4 regions of the Pantoea sp. F_5 genome follow, and region 2 is predicted to be linked to each of the others. Evidence: predicted binding sites of a transcription regulator. Region 2 holds the regulator's gene; each other region holds the start of a gene.
What was found. Region 2 encodes LexA, which represses DNA repair genes until DNA is damaged. Its sites were predicted from a motif close to TNCTGTATGTACATACAGNA; they were not measured.
Positions count from the first base shown of each region.

Region 1: a site for LexA is predicted at 2,445-2,464, ahead of F3I44_RS04415 (metal-dependent hydrolase). Genes of this name have one in related genera too.
Region 3: a site for LexA is predicted at 5,686-5,705, ahead of F3I44_RS20200 (DNA translocase FtsK 4TM domain-containing protein). Genes of this name have one in related genera too.
Region 4: a site for LexA is predicted at 3,249-3,268, ahead of F3I44_RS14625 (YebG family protein). Genes of this name have one in related genera too.

Region 1 covers NZ_VWUO01000002.1:407,202-414,728, reverse strand. The annotation lists gene hxpB (hexitol phosphatase HxpB) at 1-546, shown strand, start outside; gene kduI (5-dehydro-4-deoxy-D-glucuronate isomerase) at 722-1,558, shown strand; gene kduD (2-dehydro-3-deoxy-D-gluconate 5-dehydrogenase KduD) at 1,576-2,337, shown strand; gene F3I44_RS04415 (metal-dependent hydrolase) at 2,487-3,077, shown strand; gene F3I44_RS04410 (L-cystine transporter) at 3,229-4,620, shown strand; gene F3I44_RS04405 (DUF6515 family protein) at 4,809-5,198, shown strand; gene osmE (osmotically-inducible lipoprotein OsmE) at 5,265-5,600, opposite strand; gene F3I44_RS04395 (multidrug effflux MFS transporter) at 5,904-7,106, shown strand; gene nadE (ammonia-dependent NAD(+) synthetase) at 7,225-7,527, shown strand, end outside.
Region 2 covers NZ_VWUO01000008.1:194,670-202,196, forward strand. The annotation lists gene zur (zinc uptake transcriptional repressor Zur) at 164-685, shown strand; partial or broken gene F3I44_RS12975 (CsbD family protein) at 750-959, opposite strand; gene dinF (MATE family efflux transporter DinF) at 1,119-2,441, opposite strand; gene lexA (transcriptional repressor LexA) at 2,541-3,155, opposite strand; gene F3I44_RS12990 (diacylglycerol kinase) at 3,261-3,629, opposite strand; gene plsB (glycerol-3-phosphate 1-O-acyltransferase PlsB) at 3,757-6,180, shown strand; gene ubiA (4-hydroxybenzoate octaprenyltransferase) at 6,426-7,292, opposite strand; gene ubiC (chorismate lyase) at 7,321-7,527, opposite strand, start outside.
Region 3 covers NZ_VWUO01000020.1:3,188-10,714, forward strand. The annotation lists gene F3I44_RS20190 (replication-associated recombination protein A) at 1-1,193, opposite strand, end outside; gene lolA (outer membrane lipoprotein chaperone LolA) at 1,201-1,812, opposite strand; gene F3I44_RS20200 (DNA translocase FtsK 4TM domain-containing protein) at 1,990-5,625, opposite strand; gene lrp (leucine-responsive transcriptional regulator Lrp) at 5,744-6,238, opposite strand; gene F3I44_RS20210 (hypothetical protein) at 6,414-6,614, opposite strand; gene trxB (thioredoxin-disulfide reductase) at 6,759-7,527, shown strand, end outside.
Region 4 covers NZ_VWUO01000010.1:75,289-82,815, forward strand. The annotation lists gene licT (BglG family transcription antiterminator LicT) at 1-672, opposite strand, end outside; gene F3I44_RS14620 (carbohydrate porin) at 835-2,166, opposite strand; gene F3I44_RS14625 (YebG family protein) at 2,892-3,233, opposite strand; gene F3I44_RS14630 (SIR2 family protein) at 3,390-4,184, opposite strand; gene F3I44_RS14635 (non-canonical purine NTP pyrophosphatase) at 4,181-4,741, opposite strand; gene F3I44_RS14640 (ABC transporter substrate-binding protein) at 4,893-5,792, opposite strand; gene F3I44_RS14645 (amino acid ABC transporter ATP-binding protein) at 5,789-6,583, opposite strand; gene F3I44_RS14650 (amino acid ABC transporter permease) at 6,567-7,493, opposite strand; gene F3I44_RS14655 (GNAT family N-acetyltransferase) at 7,503-7,527, opposite strand, start outside.

The DNA of each region.
Region 1 (7,527 bases), on a different contig from region 2:
CGCCGCAGTGAAATGCCTGATACCCTTGGCCTGCGTATCGACCAGACTGTGCGGATGTGGTACGAAACGCTGCCCTGGCAGGGCCCCTCTCAGCAGGAGGTTACTGACCGTATTATTGCGCGTGCCATGACGCTGGTGGATCAGACGCGCCCGCTGCTCCCTGGCGTGGAAACGGCGCTACAGCTCTGCCAGGAGCAGGGACTGAAAATCGGTCTGGCCTCAGCATCGCCGCTCATGATGCTGGAACAGGTGCTGGAGATCTTCAACCTGCGCCACTATTTCGATGTGCTGGCTTCAGCAGAATCACTGCCCTATAGCAAGCCCCATCCGCAGGTCTACCTCAACGCCGCCGCCAGCCTGGCGATTGATCCACTCAACTGCGTCACACTGGAAGACTCGTTTAATGGCATGATCGCGACCAAAGCGGCCCGCATGCGGTCGATTGTGGTACCTGCTACTGAGCATCGTGACGATCCGCGCTGGGCGCTGGCGGATGTCCGGCTGGACAACCTGACACAGCTTAGCCTGCAGCATCTGCAGGGATAATAAACAGCCCGCGCATAGCGGGCTTTTTTTTGGCCCGCTGCGCATGCCGGTTGATCTACCCCGCAAAAAATAAAACAACGTTTCATTTTTATTGAATTCCCATCCCACTCTGCCTAAGATGCCCGAAGCGTCCCCGTTCGGGGCATGAATAACCTGACCTGCAGAGAGGCCTGAGATGGACGTTCGCCAAAGCATTCATAGCGATCACGCTAAACAACTCGACACTGACGCGTTGCGCCGCGAGTTTCTGATTGAGACGATTTTTTCCGCTGACAATTACACCCTGACCTACAGCCACATCGACCGCATCATCATTGGCGGCGTGATGCCGGTTAATAAGCCAGTCACTATCGGTGATGAGATGGGAAAGCAGCTGGGTGTCAGTTATTTTCTTGAACGCCGCGAGCTGGGCATGATTAACATTGGCGGCCCGGGTCTGGTCGAGGTCGACGGTAAAGCGTGGGAGATCGGTCACGAAGAGGCGCTTTACATTGGCAAAGGTGCGCGCCACCTGCTGTTCCGCAGCCTGAACCCAGCCCAGCCCGCCAAATTCTATTACAACAGCGCACCCGCACACTGCACCTTCCCGGATAAGAAGATCACGCTGCAGGAAGCAGCCACCGCCACGCTGGGTGATGTTGCCACTGCCAATCGTCGCACCATTAACAAATTTATCGTGCCGGATGTCCTGCCCACCTGCCAGCTCACCATGGGCTTAACCAGGCTGGATGAAGGCAGCCTGTGGAATACCATGCCCTGTCACACCCATGAGCGGCGCATGGAAGTCTACTTCTACTTCGATATGAGCGAAGAGAGCGCGGTCTTCCACATGATGGGAGAACCCCAGCAAACCCGCCATCTGCTGGTACATAACGAGCAGGCGGTCATCTCACCCAGCTGGTCAATTCATGCTGGTGTCGGCACCCAGCGTTACACCTTTATCTGGGGCATGGTGGGTGAGAATCAGGTCTTTGATGACATGGACCACGTCAAAATCAGCGAACTGCGTTAAGCAGAGGAGAGGCATAAATGGTACTGAATATGTTTGATTTAAAAGGCAAAGTGGCAATGGTGACCGGTTGTAATACCGGTCTGGGTCAGGGTATGGCTCTGGGGCTGGCTCAGGCTGGCTGCGACATTGTCGGCGTTAACCGTTTCGAGCCTGACGAAACGCAACGTAAAGTTGAAGCACTTGGCCGCCGTTTCTGGTCGGTGTCAGCGGATTTGATGCGCTCTGATGTTGCGTCGCAGGTTGTTGAGCAGGCTGTCGCCGCCGCAGGCAGAATCGATATCCTGGTCAACAACGCCGGGATTATCCGTCGTGAAGATGCACTGAACTTCAGCGAGCAGGACTGGGATGATGTGATGAACATCAACAGTAAAACGGTCTTTTTCCTGTCACAGCAGGTAGCGCGGCAGTTTATTGCTCAGGGTAACGGCGGCAAAATTATCAATATCGCCTCTATGCTGTCGTTCCAGGGGGGCATCCGCGTGCCTTCATATACGGCGTCAAAAAGCGCCGTGATGGGTTTAACGCGATTGATGGCGAATGAGTGGGCGAAGCATGGCGTTAATGTTAATGCGATTGCCCCAGGCTATATGGCTACCGATAACACCGAACAGTTGCGTAAAGACCAGGCCCGAAGCGATGAGATCCTGGGACGTATCCCGGCAGGACGCTGGGGCGTGCCTGATGACATGATGGGGCCGGTAGTTTTCCTGGCCTCTTCCGCGTCTGACTACGTAAATGGCTATACCCTGGCGGTAGATGGCGGCTGGCTGGCACGTTAATCTTTCTGTCAGAACAGGCGGGCAGTGTTTCATCGCTGTCCGGCTTGTTAAAAATATTCATGCTTCGTTACAGCGTCACATGTTCTCATTCACTGGATAAATCCCTATACTGGATGCATCGACAGTTTTCTTTGCAACCAGGTTCTATCATGACGGGCGAAGGCCACATCATTTTTGCCATTGCCAGCGCTATTTTTGCTAAGCGTGCTGAGCTTACACCCGTACTGGCGCAGGCCGATTGGTGGCATCTTGTTCCTTCTGCTCTGCTGACATGCCTCCTGCCCGATATCGATCACCCCAAATCTTTGCTGGGGCAGCGACTACGCTGGCTCTCTCATCCTATTGCACGCGCGTTCGGTCATCGGGGCTTTACCCATAGTCTGCTGGCGGTAGCCGCCGGTTTATGGCTTTTTCAGATAAACCTGCCCCAGTCGTCGCCGATACCCGCGGACGTACTGCAGGGTCTGACGCTGGGCTACCTCAGTCATATTGTGGCCGATATGCTGACGCCCGCCGGTGTCCCGTTGCTGTGGCCCTGCCGCTGGCGCTTCCGTCTGCCGATCCTGCGCAGTCAGAAAGGCAATCAGCTTGAGCGGGCATTGTGTCTGGGACTGGTAGGCTATGCGCTGTGGTTCCCGGTCGGCATGCCATCTTTTGGTGCAAACGGCTGGCCGGCTCAACTGTTTGATACGCTACAAAATGGCGTCGGTCGGTTAATATCCAGTCATTCTGCGCAATAAATCCGCACAAAACACCATTAAGTTATAAACCATGCCATTTGGATATAAGGCACCCTCTGCACCTGCTGTTACCATTCCTGCTGTCTTAATTCGTGATTAACGTTATGCGGCTTTCCCGGGTGGGAAAGCCGCATTACTCTGGAGTTTCAGCATGGACCTTCCTCTTACGCTTAATATCGTGGCCTTTGTGGTGCTGCTGGTATTACTCTCCCGCTTCAGCCGTCAGAACTGGAGCCTGTCGAAAAAAGTGCTGACCGGTCTGGTGATCGGCGTGCTGTTCGGCCTGGTTTTGCAGTTGATCTACGGCGAAAATAGCGCAGTGGTAAAAGAGTCTATCAGCTGGTTTAACATCGTTGGCAATGGCTATGTCCAGTTGCTACAGATGGTGGTGATGCCGCTGGTGTTCGTTTCTATTCTGAGCGCGGTGGCCCGTCTGCATAACGCCTCGTCGCTGGGGAAAATCAGCGTGCTGACCATTGGCGTACTGCTGTTTACCACCGCTATTTCGGCGCTGGTCGGCGTGTTCGTGACCGGCCTGTTTGGTCTGAGCGCGGAAGGTCTGGTACAGGGTGTGCAGGAAACCGCGCGTCTGAGTGCGATCCAGAGCAACTATGTCGGCAAGGTCTCTGACCTGAGCGTGCCACAGCTGGTGCTCTCCTTTATCCCGAAAAACCCGTTTGCCGATTTGACCGGTGCCAATCCCACCTCGATTATCAGCGTCGTCATCTTTGCCGCCTTCCTGGGTGTCGCTGCCCTGCAGTTGCTGAAAGATGATGAAGTGAAAGGTCAGCGCGTGCTGGTCGCAATTGATACGCTGCAGTCGTGGGTTATGAAGCTGGTTCGTCTGGTCATGAAGCTGACCCCCTACGGTGTGCTGGCGCTGATGACCAAAGTGGTTGCCGGTTCTAACCTGCAGGACATCATCAAGCTGGGCAGTTTTGTGGTCGCCTCTTACCTCGGTCTGGCCATCATGTTTGGTGTCCATGCCCTGCTGCTGTCGGTGAACGGCATCAACCCGCTGCGCTTCTTCCGTAAAGTGTGGCCGGTGATCACATTCGCCTTCACCAGCCGCTCCAGCGCAGCAAGCATTCCACTGAGCGTGGAGACGCAGACCCGTCGTCTGGGCGTACCTGACTCGATTGCCAGCTTCGCTGCCTCCTTTGGTGCCACAATTGGACAGAATGGCTGTGCCGGTCTCTATCCGACCATGCTGGCCGTGATGGTAGCGCCAACGGTTGGTATCAACCCGTTTGATCCGCTGTGGATTGCCACCCTGGTTGGGATAGTGACGCTGAGCTCCGCAGGCGTGGCCGGTGTCGGCGGTGGTGCCACCTTTGCCGCCCTGATTGTTCTGCCTGCGATGGGCCTGCCTGTCACCCTGGTGGCGCTGCTGATCTCCATTGAGCCGCTGATTGATATGGGTCGTACGGCACTGAACGTCAACGGTTCTATGACCGCCGGTTCCCTGACCAGCCGCTGGTTAGGTCTGACCGATAAGCGCGTACTGGAAAGTGACGACAACGCCGAGCTGGCGCATCGTTAATCTGCTGTAAACCTGGCGCGCCCGCGCCAGGTTATTTCCGCCCTGCCTCTCCATAATCTTCCCCGTTGATGGCGACGTCGTTAAGAAAGCGTTAAGCATGGTAAACAGGCGAAAAATCGCCGCTTTAATGCTTGTCTTTGCCCGGCAAAAAGCGAATTCTGCATCCAGTCTTATGAGGAGGACATCCGATGAAAAAAATTATTGCCTCGCTTCTGACGCTGGCGCTGTTGACGCCCGCGCTGGCTTTTGCCCACCATGGCGACTGGGGCCCGGGTGGATGGGGTCGACATGGCGGACCTGGCCCCCACTGGGGCGGGCCTGGCCCGATACGTTTTTTACCTGAAGCCGCTACCGCGGTGCTGATTGGCGGACTGACCTACTACCTGCTGAACGGCAGTTATTACCAGCGTCACGGGGAGGAATATGTGGTGGTCGAACCGCCAGCCGAGTCGCGGGTCAGCAATGAAATGCGGGTACTCGACTTTAATGGTAAACGTTTTTATGTGCAGGACGGCCACTACTATCAGCGGCAGATAGACGGTGATTATGTTGAGGTGCCGCGTCCGGCAGGATTGTAGTCTGCGACACAACGAAAAACGGCCCGTCATGACGACGGGCCGTTTGCTATTCAGGGGGGCTACGTATTACTGCTGAACCTGCGGATCGGTGTCATATTCCGCACAGCTCTGGAAGCCGTAGTTCATCACACGGCCAGTGTCGTTATAGCTCACGAAGTAAGTCTGTGCTTTACCGTCGCGCTGACCCAGTACGTAAGTCTGGCAGGTGCCGCGCGCGTGAACCATGGTGATTTCAGTTGACGGCGTACCGGCGATCTGACGTACCTGATCACGGGTCATGCCTTTTTTAACATCCTTTACCACTGGCTTAGTCACGTAGCTTTCAGCACGATCGTAAGTCGTACAACCAGACAGTGCAGCCAGTGTCAGCGCCGCAGCGATACATCCCATCACTTTATTCATCTTGTTGTTCCTCATTGATTGTCCATGTGGAAACAAGCCTGGAACATAAATGCTGATTTATCAAGTTTATGAGCAATAATTCGTGGCAAGGTAAATGTCAGGATATCGTAAAGAAGGCTGTTTTGCTGTCAACGCAGACGTATACTTCACCGCAAAACAGACACGCCGTAACGACCTATTTTCAGACGCATCGGCCATCATCTGTGAAGGCCTTGAGCAGTGTGATAGCTGCGTTACGGGTCTCTGTAATTTACTGCCTTGCCTGCTTTCTGTTCACCCCATCGCTGATGATTCCGAGGATAAATGACCCCTGTACACTCCAACCGCCTGGTTTACGCCGTTACGCTCGGCCTGCTGGCCGCACTGGGCCCACTCTGCATCGACCTCTATCTGCCTGCCCTGCCACAAATGGCGCAGGATCTGCATACTGAAACCGCAACCGCGCAACTGAGTCTGACCGCCGGTCTGCTGGGTCTGGGCGTTGGACAGCTGCTGTTTGGCCCGATGAGCGATAAGTTCGGCCGCCTGCGTCCGCTGACCCTGTCACTGGTGCTGCTGTTTATCGCCTCAATGGGCTGTGCGCTGGCGCAGGATATTAACCAGCTGCTGCTGGCACGACTGTTCGAGGGACTGGCCGGTGCAGGTGGTGCGGTGCTGTCACGGGCGATTGCGCGTGACATGTACAGCGGTCATGAGCTGACGCGCTTCTTCGCGCTGCTGATGCTGGTCAACGGTCTGGCCCCGATTGGTGCACCGGTCCTGGGCGGTGTGCTGATGCCGATAGTCAACTGGCGCGGCATCTTTATGGTGCTGGGCGGCATTGCCATTTTGCTGATCCTGCTGGCTCGCTGGAAGCTGCATGAAACGCTGCCAGAAGAAAGACGCAGTAAAGGATCGATCTTCTCCGCCTACGCAGCGCTGGGTCAGGTGATAACCCATCGCCCCTTTATGGGCTTCTGCCTGACGCAGGGCTTTATGATGTCCGGGATGTTCGCCTATATCGGTGCCTCACCGTTTGTGCTGCAACAGCTCTATGGCCTGTCGCCTCAGGCCTTTAGCTTCTGTTTTGCAGCAAACGGATTTGGTCTGATCATTGCCTCGCAGACCAGCGCCCGTCTCTGTCCACTTTGGGGCGAGTATCGGGTGCTGAAAGGCGGGCTGACGCTGGCCTTTGTCGCCTCCAGCCTGCTGCTGCTGACCGCGCTGCTCCATGCACCGCTGGCACTGCTGCTGGTCGCGCTGTTCTTTACCATCGCCAGTAATGGCGTCATCGCCACCACCGCCTCATCACTGGCGATGCAGAGTCAGGGCCACCGCGCGGGCAGCGCCTCCGCAGTGATTGGCGTCACTATGTTCACCCTGGGCGCGATTACCGTGCCGATCACCGGCATCGGCGGCACCTCGGTACTGAGCATGTGTGCCACCATTTTTGGCTGCTTTATGATGGCCATTCTGATGTTCAGCCTGCTGGCCAAAAAACCGCTGCCTCAGGTAAAAACTCACTGATTTCGCAACGTTAAGCCGTAATCAGTTGCCGCTTAAGCTTGTTGTTTTGGCGAAGGCACGTTAGCTTTATTAAAACGTTCGCATCGAGCCGACAGGCCACTGACCTGAGGAGAAGTTCATGTCACTGCAGCAGGAAATTATTGAAGCATTGGGTGTGAAACCCGCTATCGACGCCGACCAGGAAGTGCGCGTCAGCGTCGATTTTCTTAAAGCCTACCTGAAACGTCACAGCGGACTGAAAACGCTGGTGCTGGGAATAAGCGGCGGCCAGGATTCAACCCTGGCGGGCAAGCTGGCGCAAACGGCGATCAGCGAGTTGCGTCAGGAGAGCGGCGATAATGACTACACCTTTATTGCCGTGCGTCTGCCTTATGGCGTGCAGGCGGATGAGCAGGATTGCCAGGATGCACTGGCGTTTATC
Region 2 (7,527 bases):
AATGGATCTGATTTCTCGTCATATTTGAGATAGATAGCGGCCGAAATTCTTAAAATGCTGCTTTATCAGGCAAATAATGCTGTTTTATCAGGCAAAAACGAACATCAGCGCCGCAAAACTATGTGTGATAAAATAACATCACTTATCCAGCGGAGAATTTTTCATGACAAACATGACGTCGCAGCAAATTTTGATTCAGGCTGAAAAAATGTGCCTGCAGCGCGGTGTACGTCTGACTTCGCAGCGTGCTGAGGTATTGCGCCTGATGGCCGAACAGCCTGGTTCAATCAGCGCTTACGATCTGCTGGATCAGCTCCGCATCAGCGAACCGCAGGCTAAGCCGCCCACGGTCTATCGTGCGCTGGATTTCCTGCTCGAGCAGGGTTTCATTCATCGGGTGGAGTCCAACAACAGCTACGTCATGTGTCACCACTTTGACGCACCAGCCCATACGTCGGTGATGCTGGTCTGCGACCGCTGTGCTGCGGTAACGGAGAAACAGGCGCAGGGTGTGGAGAAGATTATCGCAACGCTGGCAGGTGAAGCGCAGTTCGCTTTACGCCATAGCGTCATTGAAGCCCATGGCTTATGTGAAAATTGTGCTGCGGTTGAAGCCTGTACGCGCCATGAAAGCTGCGATCACGATCATCAGGATGAGGGTAAAAAGCGGGGAAAACGCGGATAACCGGCATATCATTGCGTGATTCCGGTGCAGCCGCACCGGAACGTATTAACTGCTCACCGCTGCATTACCAGCGATGGTCTTTGTTCTCGCCTTCCCAGTTCGTCACTTCACGCTCTGCTTCATCTTTCGCATAGCCATAACGTTCCTGGATTTTACCGACCAGCTGATCGCGTTTACCTTCGATAACCTGCATGTCATCGTCGGTCAGCTTGCCCCATTTCTCTTTCATTTTACCTTTGAACTGCTTCCAGTTGCCGCTCGCTTCGTCTTTATTCTTGGCAGACCTCCAATCCTCAGGGTTTAATGATTATCTTGCTACTTTACAAAATAACAATACAAAGCGCTGGTTAACTGCGCCGGATAAAGTTAATTATAGTAGCAATTTTCAAAACCCTGGAATAATACAGAATAGTCTGTATCCACCTCTACAGCATCAGGCATCAAACCAGCTGTTCTGACGCCAGTGCCTGCGCCAGATGAGCCACAGTGACAGACCGCGCAGCGCCAGGAAAACCGTTACCGCCAGCCACAGTCCGTGATTGCCCAGCGCCGGTACGCTCAGCAGCGTCAGAAAGTAGCCTGCTGCTGCCATCACCATGCTGTTACGCATCTCACGTCCACGCGTTGCGCCGATAAACATCCCATCCAGCAGATAACACCAGACGCCGATCAGCGGCATAACGATCTGCCAGACCAGATAGCGGTCAGCACTCTGTTGCAGCGAAGGAAGAGAGGTCAACAGGGTAACAATCTGCGGGCCAGCAATGGCATAGATCAGCGAGAAGAACAGCGCCACCACAACTGCCTGTCGACAGGCAGAGTGCCAGACGCGCAGCAGTTTGCCGCCATCTTTTGCACCATGCGCCTCGCCAGCAAACGCTTCAACCGCGTAGGCAAAGCCATCCAGCGCATAGGCCGTGAACGTAATGAACATCAGCAATACCGCGTTGACCGCCACCACATCCGGGCCCAGCCGCGCGCCCAGCACGGTCAGCGAGGCAAAACAGAGTTGCAGCATCAATGAGCGCAGCATGATATCCCGGTTCAGCCGCAGCAGCCGGCCGCTGTCTCCGCGCCAGCTCTGCTTCAGCAGGCTCAGGGGAATACCGCGCAGCTTCAGGACCCGCCAGACCATGATGCTGCCGACACCCAGTGTAATATACTCCGCCAGCGCCGTGGCGGTTGCCGCACCCGCGACACCCCAGTGCAGCCCCATCACCAGCCAGAGATCGAGCACAATATTAACCAGATTGCCCACCACCAGCAGGATCACCGGCGCGCGCGCATATTGCACGCCCAGCAGCCAGCCCAGAATGACCAGATTTGCCAGCGTAGCAGGCGCACTGAGCCAGCGAATCTGAATAAACAGCGCCGCCTGTTCCAGTACCGCGGGATTACCGCCAACCAGATGGGTCGCCAGCTGAATAATCGGATAACGTAAAGCGATGAACAGTACACCTGCCAGCAGCGCAATAATCAGCGGCTGAGTCAGCGCGCGTGCCAGCGCGGTTTTATCGCCCGCACCAAACGCCTGTGCCGTCAGGCCAGTTGTACTCATTCGAAGGAAAAGCAGCAGCATAAAGAGGAAGCTGGTCACCGTGGTCCCGACCGCAACCCCGCCAAGATAGACGGGGCTGTCGAGATGACCAATGACTGCAGTATCGACCACCCCCAGTAAGGGAACAGTGATATTTGAAAGGATCATCGGCAGCGCAAGCCGCCAGAGGTTTTTATCGGTTGCCGTAATAAAGCGCATTCGCCGTTCCGTGCTCGGTGTCGCTGCGCAAAACAGGCAGCGACAAAATTAGGGCAGACAGAATAGCATCAGTAAAGGCGAATGCACGCCGGCCTCAAATCAGAGCCACTCGCCGTTGCGTACCACGCCAACCGCCAGACCTTCGATGGTCAGGGACTGTGCACGGGTATCGACAACAATCGGGTCGAAGTCGCTGTTTTCAGGCAGCAGATGCACGATAGCACCCTGCTTTTTCCAGCGCTTAACGGTGACTTCATCATCAATGCGGGCAACGACAACCTGGCCGTTGCGCACATCCTGGGTTTTATGTACCGCGAGCAGGTCGCCATCCATAATCCCGATATCTTTCATCGACATTCCGCTGACGCGCAGCAGGAAGTCAGCAGACGGCTTAAACAGGCCCGGATCCACTTTATAGTGGGTTTCGATATGTTCCTGCGCCATGATCGGCTCACCGGCAGCAACCCGGCCAATCAACGGTATGCCTTCTGAGGCTTCTTCTTCCATTAGCAGACGAATGCCGCGCGATGCACCGGAAACGATCTCGATGACGCCTTTACGCGCCAGCGCTTTCAGGTGCTCTTCTGCCGCATTCGGTGAGCGGAAGCCCAGTTGTGCAGCAATCTCTGCGCGCGTAGGCGGCATGCCTGTTGAAGAAATATGGTCGCGAATCAGGTCATAGACCTGCTGCTGCCTGCTGGTTAATGCTTTCATCCCGCCCCCTGGTTGTTTATACAGTCGCTGTGAGTATATACAGGTATTGGCGAAATGGAAACCGATTGTCAGGCAAAACGCGGCTTCTGGCGCGATATGGAACGCTTATCGCAAATGTGTCCAGAGCAGCGCGATCCAGACAAACAGTGCCAGTAAGATGCTGATCAGTACCGCCGCAGAGCCCATATCTTTGGCCCGGCCTGCCAGCGGATGATGCTCCTGACCGATGCGATCGACCACCGCTTCAATGGCGCTATTGAGGATTTCGACGATGACCACCAGCACCACCGACCCAATCATCAGGATGCGCGAGATCACATCGACATCCAGCCAGCAGGCGATAATGATCGCCGCCAGCGCAGCCAGGGCTTCCTGACGAAACGCCGCTTCATGTTGCCACGCGGCACGCAGCCCCTGCCAGGAGTAACCTGCGGCTTTTACTATTCTGATAAGTCCGGTGGCATTATTTGCCATGTGTGGGAACCCTTTTATCGGATTGACGTCAATGTCTGGGCTGCGTGCATTTGGCACCACCACAGATCTTCGCTGCACTTTCTGGTATGCTTGCGGCGCTTTGCTAACAAGAGGCTTCATGTTGTCTATGTCAGGTTGGCGTAAACTTTATTATAAATTGCTTAATTTACCACTCTCGTTTCTGGTAAAGAGTAAGGCCATTCCGGCCGATCCCGTGTCTGAACATGGTCTGGATCCGACCCGACCTATTATGTATGTTTTGCCTTACGATTCGAAGGCTGACTTACTGACTTTGCGCGCGCAGTGTCTGCGGCATCATCTGCCCGATCCGCTCTCTCCACTGGAGATTGATGGTTCCCTGCTGCCTCGCCACGTCTTTATCCACGATGGCCCGCGCGTCTTCCCCTATTTTGTACCCAGCGTGGAATCGGTGAAAATTTTCCACGATTACCTGGACCTGCATCGCAATAATCCCACGCTGGATATTCAGATGCTTCCCGTCACCGTGATGTTTGGTCGTGCACCGGGACGTGAAGTTCAGGGCGAAGCCACACCACACCTGCGGGTGCTGAACGGCGTGCAGAAGTTCTTTGCGGTCATCTGGCATGGGCGCGACAGCTTTGTCCGCTTCTCGCCGACCGTCTCTCTGCGGCGTATGGCCACGGAACATGGGACAGATAAGTCGATCGCGCAGAAGCTGGCCCGCGTCGCGCGTATCCATTTTGCCCGTCAGCGGCTGGCTGCGATTGGCCCGCGTTTACCGGCCCGTCAGGATCTGTTTAATCGTCTGCTGCAATCCAAAGCGATTGAAAAAGCAGTAGAAGATGAGGCGCGCAGCAAAAAAATCTCCCATGAGAAAGCGCAGCAGAATGCCGTCGAGATGATGGAAGAGATTGCGGCGAACTTCTCCTATGAAGCGATTCGCGTTACCGACCGCGTGATGGGCTGGCTCTGGAGCCGTCTCTATCAGGGCATCAACGTCAATGGCGGCGAAAAAGTGCGCCAGCTGGCGCAGGATGGACATGAGATTGTCTACGTGCCCTGCCACCGCAGCCACATGGATTATCTGCTGCTCTCCTACGTGCTCTATCATCAGGGGCTGGTACCGCCACACATTGCTGCCGGTATCAACCTTAACTTCTGGCCAGCCGGTCCGATCTTCCGTCGTCTGGGTGCCTTCTTTATCCGTCGCACCTTTAAAGGCAACAAGCTGTACGCCACGGTGTTCCGCGAATATCTTGGTGAGCTGTTTACCCGCGGCTATTCGGTTGAGTACTTTGTCGAGGGTGGTCGTTCTCGTACCGGTCGCCTGCTGGATCCGAAAACCGGCACCTTAGCCATGACATTGCAGGCGATGCTGCGCGGCGGTAATCGCCCGATCACGCTGGTGCCGATCTACATCGGCTACGAGCACGTGATGGAAGTGGGTACGTACGCCAAAGAACTGCGCGGCGCGGCGAAAGAGAAAGAGGGCTTCATGCAGATGGTGCGTGGCTTGCGCAAGCTGCGTAACCTCGGTCAGGGTTACGTTAACTTTGGCGAACCGCTGCCGCTGGTCAACTATCTTAACAAGCGGGTACCGGAATGGCGCGACGCGATCGATCCGATTGAGCCGCAGCGTCCGAGCTGGTTAACACCGACGGTAAATGATATCGCGGCCAGCCTGATGGTACGTATCAATGAAGCGGGCGCGGCTAACGCCATGAACCTCTGTGTCACGGCCCTGCTTGCCTCACGTCAGCGCTCACTTACCCGCGAACAGCTGATAGAACAACTGGAGTGCTACACCCAGCTGCTGCGCAATGTGCCTTATTCACCTAACGCAACCGTACCCGATCTCTCAGCAGAAGCGCTGCTGGATCACGCCATGGGTATGAATAAGTTTGAGAGTGAAAAGGACAGTATTGGCGACATCATCATTCTGCCGCGTGAGCAGGCGGTGCTGATGACCTATTACCGCAACAACATTCATCACATGCTGGTAATGCCGTCGCTGATTGCCGCCATTGTTCAGCAGCATCAGACGCTGAGCGAAGCGGAACTGCTGCGTCAGGTGAGCCTGATCTATCCGATGCTGAAGAGCGAACTGTTCCTGCGCTGGCAGACCGATGAGCTGCCACAACTGCTGACTGACATCAGTCAGGAGCTGGCGCGTCAGGGCCTGATTACCGTCGAAGCCGGTGAGTTGCGCTTTACCGCAGCGCGCTACCGCACGCTGCAACTGCTGGCTGCCGGTGTGCGTGAAACGCTACAGCGTTATGCCATTACCTTCTCGATTCTCAGCGCCAAGCCGACGATTAACCGCGGCACGCTGGAGAAAGAGAGCCGGACGCTGGCTCAGCGTCTGTCGGTACTGCACGGGATCAATGCGCCGGAGTTCTTCGACAAAGCGGTCTTTACCTCACTGGTACTGACGCTGCGTGATGAAGGCTACATCAGCGACAGCGGAGATGCGGATGTGGCCCAGACCCAGGCCACCTGGCATATCCTGGCTGACCTGGTGACCAGCGATGTCCGGATGACCATTGAAACGGCTGTCGCGCACGACTGATACCCGCGTAAAGCAAAAAAGGCGACCTTAGGGTCGCCTTTTTTATGTCGCACAGGGCTGTCTGGCAGGCTTCTTACAGCAACGAAGAACCTGACGCGCAGGGGACAGGGACAGAAGAGGAAAGCGTCCCGCGCCAGGGATGGCGCGGGCCGAGCCGTCATGGATGACAGCTTTTGCGTCTTTCCGATCTGGCCCTGTCCCCTGTGCAGGCGCGGTCTTCCCGCTATGACAGGCTGCCTTTCCAGTCAGAACAGCTGAGTGAACGGCGGCGTATTCATCAGTACGCCGAGGAACAGCACCATCCCGACATAATTGTTATTCAGAAAAGCCTGGAAACAGGGCTGGCGCTCGCGTCCGGCGATCAGCTTCTGCTGATAAACAAACAGCGCAGCCGCCAGCAGCAACGTCCAGTAGAAGGCACCGTTCAGATGCAGCATCATGCCCACCAGCGCCATCAGCAGCAGGGTTGCCAGTTGCAGCAACCCGATGATCAGCTTGTCGAAACGACCAAATAAAATCGCCGTCGACTTTACGCCAATCTTGAGGTCATCGTCCCGATCAACCATCGCATACTGCGTATCATAAGCAACCGTCCAGCAGATGTTGGCAATAAACACCAGCCAGCAGACCAGAGGTAAGGACTCACTAACTGCGGACCATGCCATCGGAATCGCCCAGCCAAACGCGGCCCCCAGTACGACCTGCGGCAGGTGAGTGTAGCGCTTCATAAACGGATAAACCCAGGCCAGCGCCAGCCCCACAACCGAGAGCATAATCGTCATCAGGTTCATGGTCAGCACCAGCGCAAAAGCCACCAGCGCCAGGATCACGAACAGCAGCTTCGCCTCTTTGGCACTCACCGCGCCGCTGGCCAGTGGCCGGTGCTTCGTACGCTCCACATGACCATCAACTTTGCGGTCGGCGTAGTCATTGATCACACAACCGGCCGCGCGCATGACAAATACCCCGGCAACGAATACCACCAGCACCGGCAGCGGCGGCATCGCCATGTCAGCCAGCCATAATGCCCAGAGCGTGGGCCACATCAGCAGCAGCGTCCCAATCGGTTTGTCGATACGCATCAGGCGAGCGTAGGCCCGCCATTTATTCATACTTAAGCTCGTTTGCACCACAAAATCCTCAGACCAGATCGCGATAGAGCGGCGATGCCGGTAAAAACAGTTCAGTCAGCAGTAGCGGTTTGCCAGAGAGACGCAGGCGGGAACGCCGTCCCCATAATCCCTCCACCTGCCCCGGCTCAATAAAATCGCGGGTCAGCGTCGACGACGAAAAAAGATAGCGCCCAAGAGGACGAGTACCGAGTTGTTGCAGCATCGCCTCTGGCCC
Region 3 (7,527 bases), on a different contig from region 2:
GCATTGGTTTCGTCATGGGCATAACGATACTCTTTGCCAAGTCCCATCTCTTTCATCAGCTTAGTCGGCGCATTGCGCAGATGCTCAGGCACATCGTAATCGGGCTGGTCACGCGCATCACGCATTGCAGCCTTAAATGCGTTGTAGACCGCATTGCTTTTTGGCGCACAGGCCAGATAAACAATCGCCTGCGCAATCGCACGCTCCCCTTCTGCCGGCCCGACGCGCGTGAAGCAATCCCAGGCGGCAATCGCTACCTGCATACCGCGTGGGTCAGCATTGCCGACATCTTCTGAGGCGATAGCCAGCAACCGGCGTGCCACATAGAGCGGATCGCCACCTGCGGTAATAATGCGTGCATACCAGTAAAGCGCCGCATCGGGTGCCGAGCCGCGCACGGATTTGTGCAGAGCCGATATCAGATCGTAAAAGCGGTCGCCTTTGTTATCAAAACGCGCGGATCGTTCACCCGAGACTTCGTTGAGCAACTGCGGCGTCAGTTCACGCTGACCCGAAGCGGTGATTTCGGCCATATCCGCCATCATCTCCAGCGTGTTCAGCGCCCGGCGTGCATCGCCATTAACCAGTTCAGCGATCATCCTGCGCGTGTTGTCCGGCAGCACAATATCACTGTCGCCATACCCGCGTGTTTTGTCCTGCATCGCCTGATCCAGCACCTGCTCAATATCTTCCAGAGTCAGTGATTTAAGCAGATAGACGCGGGCGCGGGAGAGCAACGCGGAGTTAAGTTCAAAAGAGGGGTTTTCGGTGGTCGCGCCAATAAAGGTAATCGTGCCATCTTCGATATGTGGCAGAAAAGCATCCTGCTGGCTCTTGTTGAACCGATGGACCTCATCCACAAACAGGATGGTACGCCGCCCGGCATGTTTATTCTGGCGGGCACGCTCTATTGCCTCACGAATCTCTTTCACACCCGAAGTGACTGCTGAGATACGCTCCACATCAGCGTTACCATAATGCGCAATGATTTCAGCGAGTGTCGTCTTGCCGGTCCCGGGTGGTCCCCACAGGATCATCGAGTGCAGGTGCCCTGCCTCAATCGCGCGCGGCAGAGGTTTGCCCGCACCCAGCAAATGTTGCTGACCAATGTACTGTTTCAATGTTTCTGGCCGCATACGCGCGGCCAGAGGTTTGAAATTTTCGGTGGAAAAATCCAGGGACAGGTTACTCACCGTGACCTCACTGACGTTGGTCGTCCACCGTCACGCCTTTAGGCGGTGTGAACGTGAATTTATCCGGACTGATAGCGCCATTCTGCTGACTTTTCAGCTGGTAATCACTGCGCTGGCCATCCTGTTCGATAGCGCTGAAACGGTTAATGGTGCCGCTGGAGGTCACCTGAATGGTGAACTGTTTCAGGTTGCCATCACTGTTTTTGGGTGTCAGCTCGAAATTGTCACCCTGCTGTTTAATGTTGTACTGCTTCCAGTCATTCGACTGGTTGCGGGCAATCAGCATAAACGGCGTATTGCTGGTCGCATTCTGCAGCAGGCTAACGGTCGCCTGCTCAACAAATGGATTGTAGAACCACAGCGATTTACCGTCAGAGATGATGATGCTTTCGTCAGGCGCGGTCATGTGCCAGTTAAACAGGCTGGGACGTTTAACCCACAATTCGCCTTCACCATCCTGCACATTGGCACCGCTGCTGTCGGTCACTTTTTGCGTGAAGCTGGCGTGGAAGCTGCTGACCTTGTTCAGGCGCTGTTGCAGATCACTGGAAGCATCAGCCAGCACGCTGGCTGAAGAAAAGGTGGCCAACAGGCCCAGAGCGATTACGCGTAATTTCATCTGCTTCAATTCCTTATTTAAACGTTCCCATCGATAACTGCATTAAGCCTGGTCGCCGTTCCGCCATCAGAACAGAGGAATAAGCCGAAAGCTGATCCAGATATGGGGGTTAACCGCATAAAAACAATGAGCCAGTCGGAACTGGCTCATCAAGTAATGTTTCAAAACATTTAACCGCTACATATCGTGAGGCGGTGGCGACAGCACTTCACGGTTACCATTGTGTCCAGGTGCAGAGACGATGCCCTGCGCTTCCATCTGCTCAATGATACGTGCCGCGCGGTTATAGCCGATGCGGAACTGACGCTGAACGCCTGAGATCGAGGCACGGCGCTTATCGACCACAAAGCCCACAGCCTGATCGAACAGCGGATCAAGTTCTTCATCGCTATCGATGCCACCGGCACTCTCGCTCTCTTCGCCTGCCGTAATACTGTCGATATATTGCGGACGACCACGTGCTTTCCAGTCCTGAACCACCGCATGCACTTCCTGGTCACGCACAAAGGCACCGTGAACACGAACCGGCAGTGAGGAGTTTGGTGGCATGTAAAGCATGTCACCCATACCCAGCAGTGATTCCGCGCCGCCCTGATCGAGAATAGTACGTGAGTCTATCTTGCTCGAAACGGTAAAGGCGATACGTGTGGGGATGTTCGCTTTGATCAGGCCAGTAATGACATCCACGGATGGACGCTGTGTTGCCAGCACCAGATGGATACCCGCAGCACGGGCTTTCTGTGCCAGGCGCGCAATCAGCTCTTCAACCTTTTTCCCCACCGCCATGATCAGGTCAGCAAACTCATCAACCATCACCACGATATAAGGCAGTTTCTCCAGCACCGGCGGGGTCATATCCATGCTGTCGCCCGGTTTCCAGAACGGATCAGGAATCGGACGGCCCATCGCCTCGGCCTGCTCCACTTTTTCGTTGTAACCGGCCAGGTTACGTACGCCCAGCGCCGACATCAGTTTATAGCGACGCTCCATTTCACCAACGCTCCAGCGCAGCGCATTGGCGGCATCCTTCATGTCGGTGACAACTTCGGTCAGCAGGTGCGGAATGCCTTCGTAGACCGACAGCTCCAGCATTTTCGGGTCGATCATAATGAAGCGAACTTCTTCCGGTGTCGCTTTGTAGAGCATGCTGATAATCATGGCATTCACGCCCACGGACTTACCGGAACCGGTAGTACCGGCAACGAGTAAGTGTGGCATTTTCGCCAGATCGGCCACGACAGGCTGACCGGCAATGTCTTTACCCAGCACGACGGCCAGTGGCGATGGATTGTCGCGGAATTTAGGGCAATCCAGGACTTCACGCAGATAGACGGTCTGACGATGTTTGTTTGGCAGTTCCAGACCCACATAAGGTTTGCCAGGGATCACTTCCACCACGCGAACTGCGACAGTCGAGAGTGATCGTGCCAGGTCGCGCGACAGGTTAGAAATACGTGCTGCTTTTACACCCGGTGCCAGGTCAAGCTCGAAACGGGTGATAACCGGGCCAGGCGAGATGCCAACCACTTCGGCTTTGACGCGATAATCGCCTAAGCGTGACTCCACCAGACGGGCAGTCTGCTCCAGCGAGAACATATCAACCGGCTCTTCCTCTTCAGGTGGCACCGTCAGCAGATCCAGCGAAGGCAGTGGCGTGGACGGTTTCTCCAGTGGCTGCTCATGGCGCATCAGGAACGGGTGGATCAGGCTGTCATGCAATGAAGGTTTCGCTTCTTCGACTGGCTCAACGGCTGGCGCGCCATAAGACGGCGCAGAATAAGCCGGGGCCTGAGGCGACGCTGGTGCAGCATATGCAGGCGCAGACGGCGCGGCATAACCCGCTTCAGGCTCTGCTGGCCTACCATAAGCAGATGCAGAATAGGCCGGGGCCTGCGCTGCCGCTGGTGCATGATAAACAGGCTCTGCGGGTGCCGCAGGCGTCACTGGCGCACTATAGGCAGGTTCTGCCGGTGCAAAACGGGCAGGTGCAGGAACCTGAGCCGGTGCCTGAGGGCTTGAGACCTCACTCACCTGCTGCCACGGTTCGTGTGAAGCCGCAGGTGCTTCCGGCTCCGGCGTCGCAGTAATGGTAAACAGCGGTTCAGACGGGCCGTCATCCACCAGATCTTTCATCGGTGAAAAATCGAACGCTGAGGCAGTATCAATATTCAATACCGGCTCGTTTCTCACTTCAGGTTCATAGCGCTGCTGTTGCTGCTCGGCGAACTGACGCGCCAGAGCATCCTGCTGCTGCGCATCCTGCTCATCTTCTTCGTCCTGCTGCCAGCTGGTGCCGTAACGCTGCTGCTGTTCAGACTGGAAGGCCTGACGCAGTTCAGCCTGCTGCAGTGCCTCTTCTGCATCAGGTGCAGTGGAAACCGACGTAGCCGGGGCCGCTTCACTCTCTTCCGCTTTTGCTTTCTCTTCAGCCATGCGTTGCGAAGGTAACTTAATGCCATAAGAGGCCAGCTCACGACGCGTAGGCAGTTTTACCGGATTAGGACGCGGCAGCGCCGGTCCGATACCCTGCTTAACCTGCGGGTTCAGATTGGTTTCAGGTGCCAGGTCGAAAACAGGCGCAGTGCGTGTGGCCGCCGTAGCGGCAGCGGTGATTGTTGCGGCCGCAGGGGCCGCTGATGTGTCACGCCAGTTACCCATTTTAGGGTCGTCATCATCATAAGCATTGAACGACGGCGCAGCCGGGGCTTCGTCTGGCATTTCAAAGTGGTAAAGCGGTGGTGAGGCCGCGGGTGCAGAAGCATTCTGCGCCGGCGTCGGAGCCGTCGTTGCACCATAGGATGCAGGGGTGCTCTGTGCAGAAGCTGGAGCAGGTTGTGCCGTCGGCGGTGCAGGCACTGCTGCTGACGCGGCAGGCACCGATGCAGTAAAGGCCGCTGCAGCAGGCACCGCGTTAACCGGTGCCGCAGGAGCGATGGTCACGTCTGCAGCTTCCGCAGTGGCGGCTACCGCTGCACTGGTTGCGGCCGCCGCTTTCGCCAGTAGCGGATCTTGCTGTGACGGCAGAGGCTGAGCGGCAGCACGTGGTGCCGAAAGCAGCACATCCTCTTCCTGATCGGCAGCACGCGGAGCAGATAGCAGCACGTCATCATCCTGATCGGCGGCATGCAGAGCAGGGACATCCGCATAATCTTGCCCCTCCCGCTCGTCATCTTCTTCCTGCCAGGGTTCATCGTGACGTGAACGGTTGCTGGCAAACGTCAGCACGCCCATGACAACGCCGCCGATTCTCTCTGCAATGGTAAGCCAGGACCAGCCGGTATACAGGGTTATTCCTGCCGCCCAGACGCAGAGCAGCATCAGCGTGCCGCCAGCCGGACTAAACCAGGGAGCAATAGCATTACTGACCAGGCTGCCAATCACGCCGCCCGAAGCAAAGTACCAGATATCATCCGCGTTCAGCGCTGCCATACCACAGGTCGTAACCACCAGCGCAAGAACACCAATTAAGCGTAATCCGACGGCAAAGTAGTCAAAATAGTCCTGGCTGTCGCGCTGACGGAAAGCAATCCAGCACAAGCCCAGGATGACGGGTGGAATGGCGTATGCCATCACACCAAAGATGAAGAGTAAGGTGTCAGCCAGCCAGGCACCGACGCTGCCGCCGATATTGTGGATAGGTTCATGCCAGGCCGTTTGCGACCAGCTCGGATCGGAAGGGTTAAAACTGACCAGTGAAACCATCAGGTAAATGGCAAACAGCGCCACCAGAATGAGCAACGCTTCCAGCAGACGACGTCCACTGCTCAGCGATTGTAACGAAACGTCTTTATCTTCTGTATATTCCTGGCTCAAGAGGACTCTCCAGGTGCCTGTAAAGTAAGAAGCAACAGCGTCGGGCAAGCCCGACGCTGTTCCTGTATGAATGCACAGGAGTGTACCGAAATCTCACAGGTTTTGCACCTGCCCCGCATCAGCGAGTTTTGATCACCAGTCGATTGCTCTGTTTGACCTCTTCCATCACCACATAAGTTCGCGTGTCGTTTACGCCCGGCAGGCGCAACAGGGTTTCACCCAGCAGCTTACGGTAGGCAGACATATCAGGTACGCGCGTTTTCAGCAGGTAGTCGAAATCACCAGAAACGAGGTGACACTCTTGAGTTTCCTCAAGTTTTTGCACAGCGGCGTTAAATTGCTCAAACACATCCGGCGCACCACGATTCAGAGTAATCTCAACGAATACCAGCAGAGAAGCATCCAGATAGTGCGGGTTTAACTGCGCGGTGTAACCAAGAATAAATCCCTGGCGTTCGAGACGGCGTACACGCTCAAGACATGGCGTAGGCGATAAGCCTACGCGTTTGGAAAGCTCTACGTTTGAAATACGACCATCTTTCTGAAGTTCATTCAGAATGTTCCTGTCAATTCTGTCGAGGTCTTTCCCGGGGCGTTTCTTATTGTCTACCATTATTATTGTCTCTCTTAATTCCTTCCCTTTACCTGCCACGCCCTGAAAACGCTCAATGTTCGGGGCATTTTTGAAGTGAGCTAACAGAGCCTGTGATCTGACACTTATCGATATGACGCATGTTGTCTGTCCACATCATGCGTCATTATCCATATCAGGCTGCTTTTATTCGGCGTTACACGCAAAACAGGCGAGGAAAACCTGTTTTGTTCCGATAAATGTTATTCGCTTCTGATAATGTTTTCGCAAAAGCGCAGGCGATTGTCAAAGTAAAATCACCAAATTCAGGACAAGATGCCAGACAGACCGCTGGGTATCTGTTTTTAAATGAGTATTTTTCCACTTCTGCACCCTTTAAAGCCGATTTTTGCCCCATTCTGGCGCATTGACCAGGCAAAACCGCCGCTCATCGTCTACGCCACTTGCAGCTATCGTTAACAAAATTGGCTAAGTCTTGTTATTGTCGCCGGATATTCCCTACAATCGCAGGCTATGTCAGCCGAATGAAACTGAGGAACGCATGAGTACGGCCAAACACAGTAAGTTACTCATTCTGGGCTCCGGCCCAGCGGGTTATACCGCAGCCGTTTATGCTGCACGCGCCAACCTGAACCCGGTGCTGATCACCGGTCTGGAAAAAGGCGGACAGCTCACCACGACTACTGAAGTGGAGAACTGGCCGGGCGACCCGCACGATCTGACAGGTCCATCGCTGATGGAGCGCATGCACGAGCATGCCGAAAAATTTAATACTGAGATCATTTTCGACCATATTCATACCGTTGATCTGCAGAACCGTCCGTTCACCCTCACTGGCGACAGCGGCGTATACACGGCAGATGCCCTGATCATTGCAACCGGTGCGTCAGCGCGTTACCTGGGTCTGCCGTCTGAAGAGGCGTTCAAGGGTAAAGGTGTCTCTGCCTGTGCAACCTGTGACGGTTTCTTCTATCGCAATCAGAAAGTCGCAGTGATTGGCGGGGGTAACACGGCCGTTGAAGAGGCGCTCTATCTGGCGAACATCGCGGCTGAAGTGCATCTGATTCACCGTCGTGACAGCTTCCGCGCAGAGAAGATCCTGATCGACCGCCTGATGGAAAAAGTGCGCAATGGCAATATCGTGCTGCACACCCATCGTACGCTGGAAGAAGTGACTGGCGATCAGATGGGCGTGACGGGTCTGACACTGCGTTCAACTCAGAACAGTGATGAAACAGAAGCGCTGGAGGTGGCAGGTCTGTTTGTTGCTATCGGACACAGCCCGAATACGGCTATTTTTGAAGGTCAGC
Region 4 (7,527 bases), on a different contig from region 2:
ATCGTCATCGTTGACCACGGTTCGCGTCAGCATCCGCTGCGCGAAAAACTTCAGATGGGTGACAAACCGCTGATAACTCAGTGACGATTCGTTATATTCAAGCTGCAACTGATACTTCACCAGTTGCAGGATCTCCTGCATGACCCGGGTGACATCCATCACTTCCGGCATGTCATTATGGAGCTGTGCTGTCACCAGATGTAGCGCGATAAACCCGGCTTCATCCTCAGGTAGTTCGACATTCAGACGACGGGCGATGATTGCCCTGGCCTCCTGCCCCAGTTCGAACTCTTTGGGATAAAGACGTTTGATATCCCAGAGCAATACATTTTTAATTGCCAGACCTTTGTTCTGCCTTTCAATGGCAAAATAGCAGTGGTCGGTTAATGTGATATAAAGACTCTCCTGCAATTTCCCCAGACGCTGAATCGCAAGATCAATAATGCTATTGCAGGTCGTCATTACTTCAGGCGGGATTTGGTGTAACAACTCCTCCAGCCGACGAACCAGCACATCACTTTGCGGTGCGAACACTTTCTCAATTTGCGCGCCGTTGAGACTGTCACCGACGCGTTTCTGAAAGGCCAGCCCTCGCCCCATGACGACCTGCTCGCGCCCCTGCTCATCATGAACCATCACCACGTTATTATTCAGAATTTTGGCGATTTTCATCGGAACCCCAGAAACAAAAAAACCTGACATCCGGCAGAGGCCAGAAATCAGGTTTTGCCTGCCTAAGCAGTAACAATCCATTCCGGGCACTCTATCATTTTTATTCGCGACCTCAATCTGTCAGGGTAAAAAGCGTGACAGCGATCGAGAACCTTTTTCAGCTTAAAAAGTCACGACCGTCTTAAGTTCCGTCACCCAGGCATCCTGCGTATGGGATATCCCCGCCGGACGATGCCAGTACTGAAGCCCGGGTTGAAGTTCCAGCCAGGAAACGGGGCGGAATCGGTAATAGAATTCCCCATTCAGCGAATGACCAGGCACCGGATGATAAGCCGCATCGTTGTAGTCAGAAATACCACTGATCGTGTTCATGTAGCGCTGATTACGCGCGTACTGATTGCTCATATCCGTCCAGGTCAGGCCAAAACCTATCCAGTCTTCAGGACGGGCGTCAAACAGCCCCCGATAGCGGAGTGACGCGGCATAGACCGAATGCATGTAGTTAGTTCGCTGATCGGCCAGGCTCATACTGAATGAAGTACTCAACCCGCGACTGGCGTCATCCTGATGTCGCGTCAGTTGCTGATTAAGTCCGGCGTAAAGAAACCCTGTCCGGTTATGCTTCTCATAACCGCCGGGATCACTGGCACCTGCGCCACCGGACCGGCCGCGATAGAGGTCAGTTTGCGGGGCATTGGTAAAAACCACCCCCAGGTTATAGGCACCCGGCAGGCCGTTAATGATCGGGCGGGCTTCAATTTCTACCGGCAGCAGGACACCTTTGCTGCGTCGGGTGGAGCCACTCCAGGCGTGATGACGACTGGCAGCATCCGGGTTCTGCTCCATCACACCACCTTTCAAAGTGACAACGGGAGTTAACCGGTATTCGAGCGTGGTTCCCCATGTATGAACGTTCCAGTTATTCCAGGTCAGTGAGTTCGCGGATTTTCCGCCACACTGTGAAAGCATCTGGAAATCACAGGGTATAATCTGATCGAAGGTCTGAACCTTGTTCATCATTCCGATACGCCATGTCATACGCCGATCATCAAAACTTCGGGCAAAGGTCAGCCAGCCCAGTCGGGTAATTGATTGTCCGCCCCAGCTCTCCTGCGTGAGATCGTTCACATTCACGCGAGGATCCTGCACGCGTCGCGTGGTCAGATCATCGTTATGATTGCGGTTAACAATGTTCGCTTCGATACGTGCATCGGGAATATTTGTCCAGCGCGACAAATCCTGATTAAAGGTCAAAGCAAACTGATCGATATAAGCGACGTGTGAAGCATGATTGTATCCACCGCCGCCATTCCAGCCAATTTCATTCAGATAACCCAGGTTATAGGTAAATCCATTGTCGTTAAGCAATTTACGAAGGCCATACATATCACCCAGAACAGGATCAGGTGGAGATTCAAACCCTAATACTGTTCCGCTCCATTCCTGCGCTGCAGACAAGGGTGAAAAGGTCAATAATGAGAGTGCGCACAGCATGCTTTTATATTTCATCTTAGCAACCTGTTTTTGATTTTAATGATGTACGGTTCGCAGGAGAGCCCTGAACCTGCTGTCATCTACGTCATGCTTCCCTGGCCTGAACAGGCCGATTAATTATTGCTAGTGTTATTAATGACTTACACATTATCGGAGTAAATTTAAGGCAAAAAAAAACCTAAGCACCCCACAGTGGTAATGACTGTGGAACGCTTAGGTTTTGCCTGTTATCCAGTAACAACCCTACGCTGAAAACGGCTCTAACCTAACACTGATTTTTAAAGTTTAATAGTACTGCCGGGTTATTTCACAAGAAAATGTGAGCCAATTAACAATTAATATCTCTTATTTCACAGCTCTGGTGTTAATTAATAATTAAAATGAGGTAAGGAAATCACCAGGAGAATATCATATTAGTTTACTTGCTAATTCATTTAATCAAGACTGTTGATATTTATGCGTAGAATTAAAATAATCAAACGGCGTCTGACGCTTAAAAATGAATGATCAAAAATCCAGATTATTGAATCCTGATTGATACTATAACGCTGAGTTCCAAATTTTAGCTGGCTGATTTGCGTGATTTACAGGGAGATGATTGCAGGCGGGCACTCAGCATAAAGGAACCACAGGCGGATTTATTTTGAATGACCTGACAAAAGGTCAGATAAAGCCGTTAATCAGAAACAACAACGCCGGAAGGGTCGCTTCCGGCGTTGTGGCAGTTACGCAGCTTTAACGGCACGTACTTTCTTCGCAGCAGGCGCTTCCGCCTGCTCATCCGCACCTTCTTCTGCCACGGCTTCAGGCTTCGTCGCGCCTGCGGCTACGTCCGGCAGTTTGCTGGTGCGCAGAATATGCTGGACCGCATCTTTCTGCTCCGCAATCAGCAGACCAAGCGTTTCTGCCTGAGATTCGTCCAGTGCCGGTTGATGCTGTAACAGCCAGTCAGTGAAGGCTTCGGCCATATCGAGCATTTTGTCGTAGGCATCGGCCTCTTTCTTATTGGCAAACGTCATCTTCTCTTCACCCTTTCTGACTACAACAAATTTTGTTTCAACAGCCATCTTTTTGCCCTCAGGTACTGTGTATGCATACAGTATATCATGCCGGTTATGCTTTGCCAGCAGAGAATGGAGTTTACCGGTTACGCGCAGGCTAACTTTAACCGGGCGCAGGTTTTTTTCATTTTCCTGCCGCTTCTCTGCCGGAAACCAGACTGACTACACCAGCAGCTCTTCAAGGAACATCGCCAGTGCTTTACGCGGATCGTCCTCTTCGGACACGATCACCTCGATCCCCCACTGCCCCAGCACCTCTTTGGCTACCGGGTTGTTGCGATTTGTGAACAGATACGACTTGGGTCGCGCGGTCGCCAGCCCGGTGCGGCCCCACATCTTGGTAAGACGATAAAACAGCAGGCGTATGTTGAAATCACTGATGCTGTAGCCGACAAACAGTACGGAGTTGCCCATTACGTCATGGGTCAGTTTGATGTCGAGAGGGGAGTCAAAATAGAGGCGTTCAAAATAGCTGCTCTCATCGAGCACGATAGAGGTGTCATCATCGAAGTCACCGTGCAGCTTGATGATGTGACGTTTATCTTCAGTCAGCGAGACCAGGTCTGCGGCGTTCGCCACTTTGTAATAGGGGACGCCGTGCGCCTCGTGCGCCGCTTCCAGCCAGCGATCGTAATTGGTGGTGTAGATGCGCGAGAAGTTACCCTGGGTAATCATGGTATGAATTTCAGAAGACCGGACATCGATATCCGGCCGGTGCCACTCACGATCCATCCAGCTGCGCAGCGGGCCTAGCGAGCCTTTCTTTTGCTTGTAATACTCTGCCAGCGACAGGTGCGTTCCATAGGTATTGAAGATTTTGGGATCGTAACCCAACTCGTTAGCAAGGTGAGCAATCAGTTCATGCCACTCGGGGAGGCCAAAATTACGCGAAATACCGGCACCGGCAAACAGAATCAGTTTGCCGGAATCATAGGCGCGTTTGAGTTCAGGTTTCATGCCACTCCCCGCGAGGTTTTTAAAAAGGTGGCGAAGCGATCCAGCGCGATGCGCCGCATCGAAATCTCATTCTTGAGTTCGCCCATTTCTGCAAAGGTCTGCTCATAGCCTTCGGGGATAAACACGCAGTCCCACTGGAAGCCGCGTGTCCCGGCGGGTTTAGCGGCGATGGTGCCGCGCAGTTCACCCGAGAACTGATACATTTTGCGACCGTCGCAGTAGCCGAGCACCGTTTTGGCCGTCACAGCCTGGCTGTCCAGTCCCTGCACCAGTGCGGTAAAGCGCTCAGCGTCGAGGCGGTTCCAGAAGATACGGGTCAGCCCGGCGGGCAGACCATTGAGGCCATCCAGATAGAGACCGGTATGCTCAACAAACAGTGGCCGCCCAATCAGCGAAAAGGCTTTGGTCAGTTTATCACGCACCAGGTCCAGCTCGTTTTCAGTCTGAATTTCTTCGATACGACGGGCGATGGGTAATACTTCGACCCCGACAGGCTCGAGTATCTTACGCACCTCCGCCAGCTTTTGCTCATTGGCAGAAAGGAATCTGATTTTCATGGGGCTTCCAGGTCAATTACTCCGCCACGCAGTGAGGATTTTTTACGAAAACAGGCGGGCAGGATAAATCACTAACGCTGGAGAGTGTAGTTCAATTCTGGGGTCATTAAATGGCAGAACCGGCTTCAGCAGGAGAGCCGGTTCTGCCGACTCAGTAAACAATGCCCGGCGGATTCACTGTGGAGTGCGTCACAGCTTCATCCTGTTCACCCCAGCGGGCCAGCACCTGCTGATACTGCCCACCCGTGATAGTGCTATCCAGTGCGGCCTGTAAAGCCGGTGCCAGCCCATTGCCCTTTTTAGTGGTCACGGCGACCCAGGCGCGGAACGGTCCGCTGCCCACCAGCTTTGTCTGGCCGCGTGAAGCCACTTTCCAGGCGGCCATCGAGTGCGGGCCAAAGATCGCATCGGCCCGCCCCGACAGCAGCGTCAGCGTCGCAGAGGCATCATCGGTAAGATAGACTGGCGTCACCGCAGGCAGACCTTTGGCCCGGTTCTGCTGATCCCAGCTCAGCAATATGCGCTCCTGATTGGTGCCCGATGAGACGATAATCCGCTTACCGGCAATATCAGGCGGGCTGCTGATCTGGCTGATCTTACTGTCGCTTTTTACCGCAAAGGCGTGGTTATCAGCGCGATAGGTCGCAAAATCGAACTTCTTCTTACGCTCCTCAGTAACGGCAATGTTAAACATGGCGACATCATAGCGTCCGGCACTGATGCCCAGTGGCCAGTCCTCCCACGAGGCCGGAACCAGCTTCAGCTTTAACCCCAGACTGTCAGCCAGCAGCCTGGCGATGTCCGGATCGCTGCCGATCCGCGTGACGTTGTCAGACGCCAGCAGCGACAGCGGTGGAGAGTTAGTCGCGGCGGTTGCTACCGTCAGCGTGCCGGGTTCGATAAAGTGAAAGTCAGCCGGGATTTTCGCGATCGCCCGGGGATTCGCCGGGGCATGAATCGGCGTCTCATTTTTCAGCACATCGAGCTTCTCCGCCGCCTTACAGGTCAGCACTGGGAGCAGCGTCAGCGCTGTTAAGGTCAGCGCCTTCATAGCACGCGCGCCAGAAAACGGCGGGTACGTTCGTGGCGCGGATTGTTCAGTACCTGCGTGGTGCTGCCCTGCTCAACAATCCGGCCATCCACCATAAAGACCACCTTGTCCGCCACTTCACGGGCAAAGCCAATCTCATGGGTCACAATTACCAGCGTGGTGCCGGAACGCGCCAGCTTTTTGATGACGTCGAGCACTTCACCAACCAGCTCCGGATCCAGCGCCGAGGTCGGCTCATCGAACAGCATCACGCGGGGATTGAGCATCAGAGCGCGCGCAATAGCGATACGCTGCTGCTGCCCGCCCGACAGATGACGCGGCCAGGCGTCGGCTTTATGGCGCAGACCGACAATGTCCAGCAGTTCGCCCGCCCGCGCTATCGCTTCAGATTTCGTCAGCTGACGATGGGCAATCGGCGCTTCAATCAGGTTATCCAGCACGCTGAGGTGCGGAAAGAGATTGAAGTTCTGGAACACGTAGCCGACGTTGATACGCTGCCGCAGAATCGCCTTCTCTTTGAGTTCATACAGCTTATCGCCGCGCTGCTGATAGCCAATGTAGTCGCCATCAATCTGAATAAAGCCCTCGTCGACCCGCTCCAGATGATTAATGGTGCGCAGCAGCGTGGATTTGCCGGAGCCGGATGGCCCCAGGATCACCGTGACCGATCCAGGCTCCAGCGACAGCGAAACATCATCCAGTGCTGTGTGTTTACCAAAACGCTTGGTCACGCCAGTAATACTAATGGCACCTGTTGTGTGTGAAGTGCGGTAATCAATGGCTTCGGACATGGCTGATCTCCTCGGTCGGATGAAGTGGCGTGACGCGACTGCGCCATTGTTGCCAGCGCGAAGGCTGCGGCTCACGGTTCACGCTGCGGGCCAGCCAGCGCTCAACGTAATACTGAATCACGGACAGGACGGTGGTGATAATCAGATACCAGGCGGCACCGACCATCAGCAGCGGGATCACTTCCTGATTACGGTTGTAAATCATCTGGATGGTGTAAAACAGCTCCGGCATCGCCAGCACGTAAACCATCGAAGTACCTTTTGCCAGACTGATAATCTCGTTGAATGCGGTCGGAATAATGGCGCGCAGCGCCTGCGGCAGAATGATGCGGAAGGTCCGGCGTGAGGCAGAAAGCCCCAGCGCAGAAGCGGCTTCAACCTGCCCGTGATCGACGCCGAGGATCCCGCCGCGGATAATCTCTGCACTGTAAGCCGCCTGCACCAGCGTCAGACCAATTACCGCCGCCGGGAACTGGCCCAGCACATTAATCGTCTGAAACGCCCCCCACGACAGGCCGGTAAACGGAATACCAATCGACAGCGTGTCGTAGAGGTAGGAGAAGTTATAGAGAATGATCAGCACCACAATCAGCGGCAGAGAGCGGAACAGCCAGATATAGCCCCACGCCAGGGTGCTCAGCAGCCACGACGAGGAGAGACGTGCCAGCGCCAGCAGACCGCCAAAGAAGAGGCTGAAAATAGTGCCCAGCAGAGTCAGGAGCAGCGTCTGACCCAGGCCGTGCAGGATCACCGGATCAAAAAACCAGCGGGCAAACACGCCCCACTCCCAGCGAGGGTTAAAGGCCACTGACTGAATCACGCCCGCCAGGATAAACAGCGCCAGAATAGCGCCGGCGGTGCGCGCCGGATAACGTGCCGGGACCACCTGTAGATGTTGATGTTTGCTCATCGTCCCTCCTTAACTCGCCTCAGCGACGTTATAA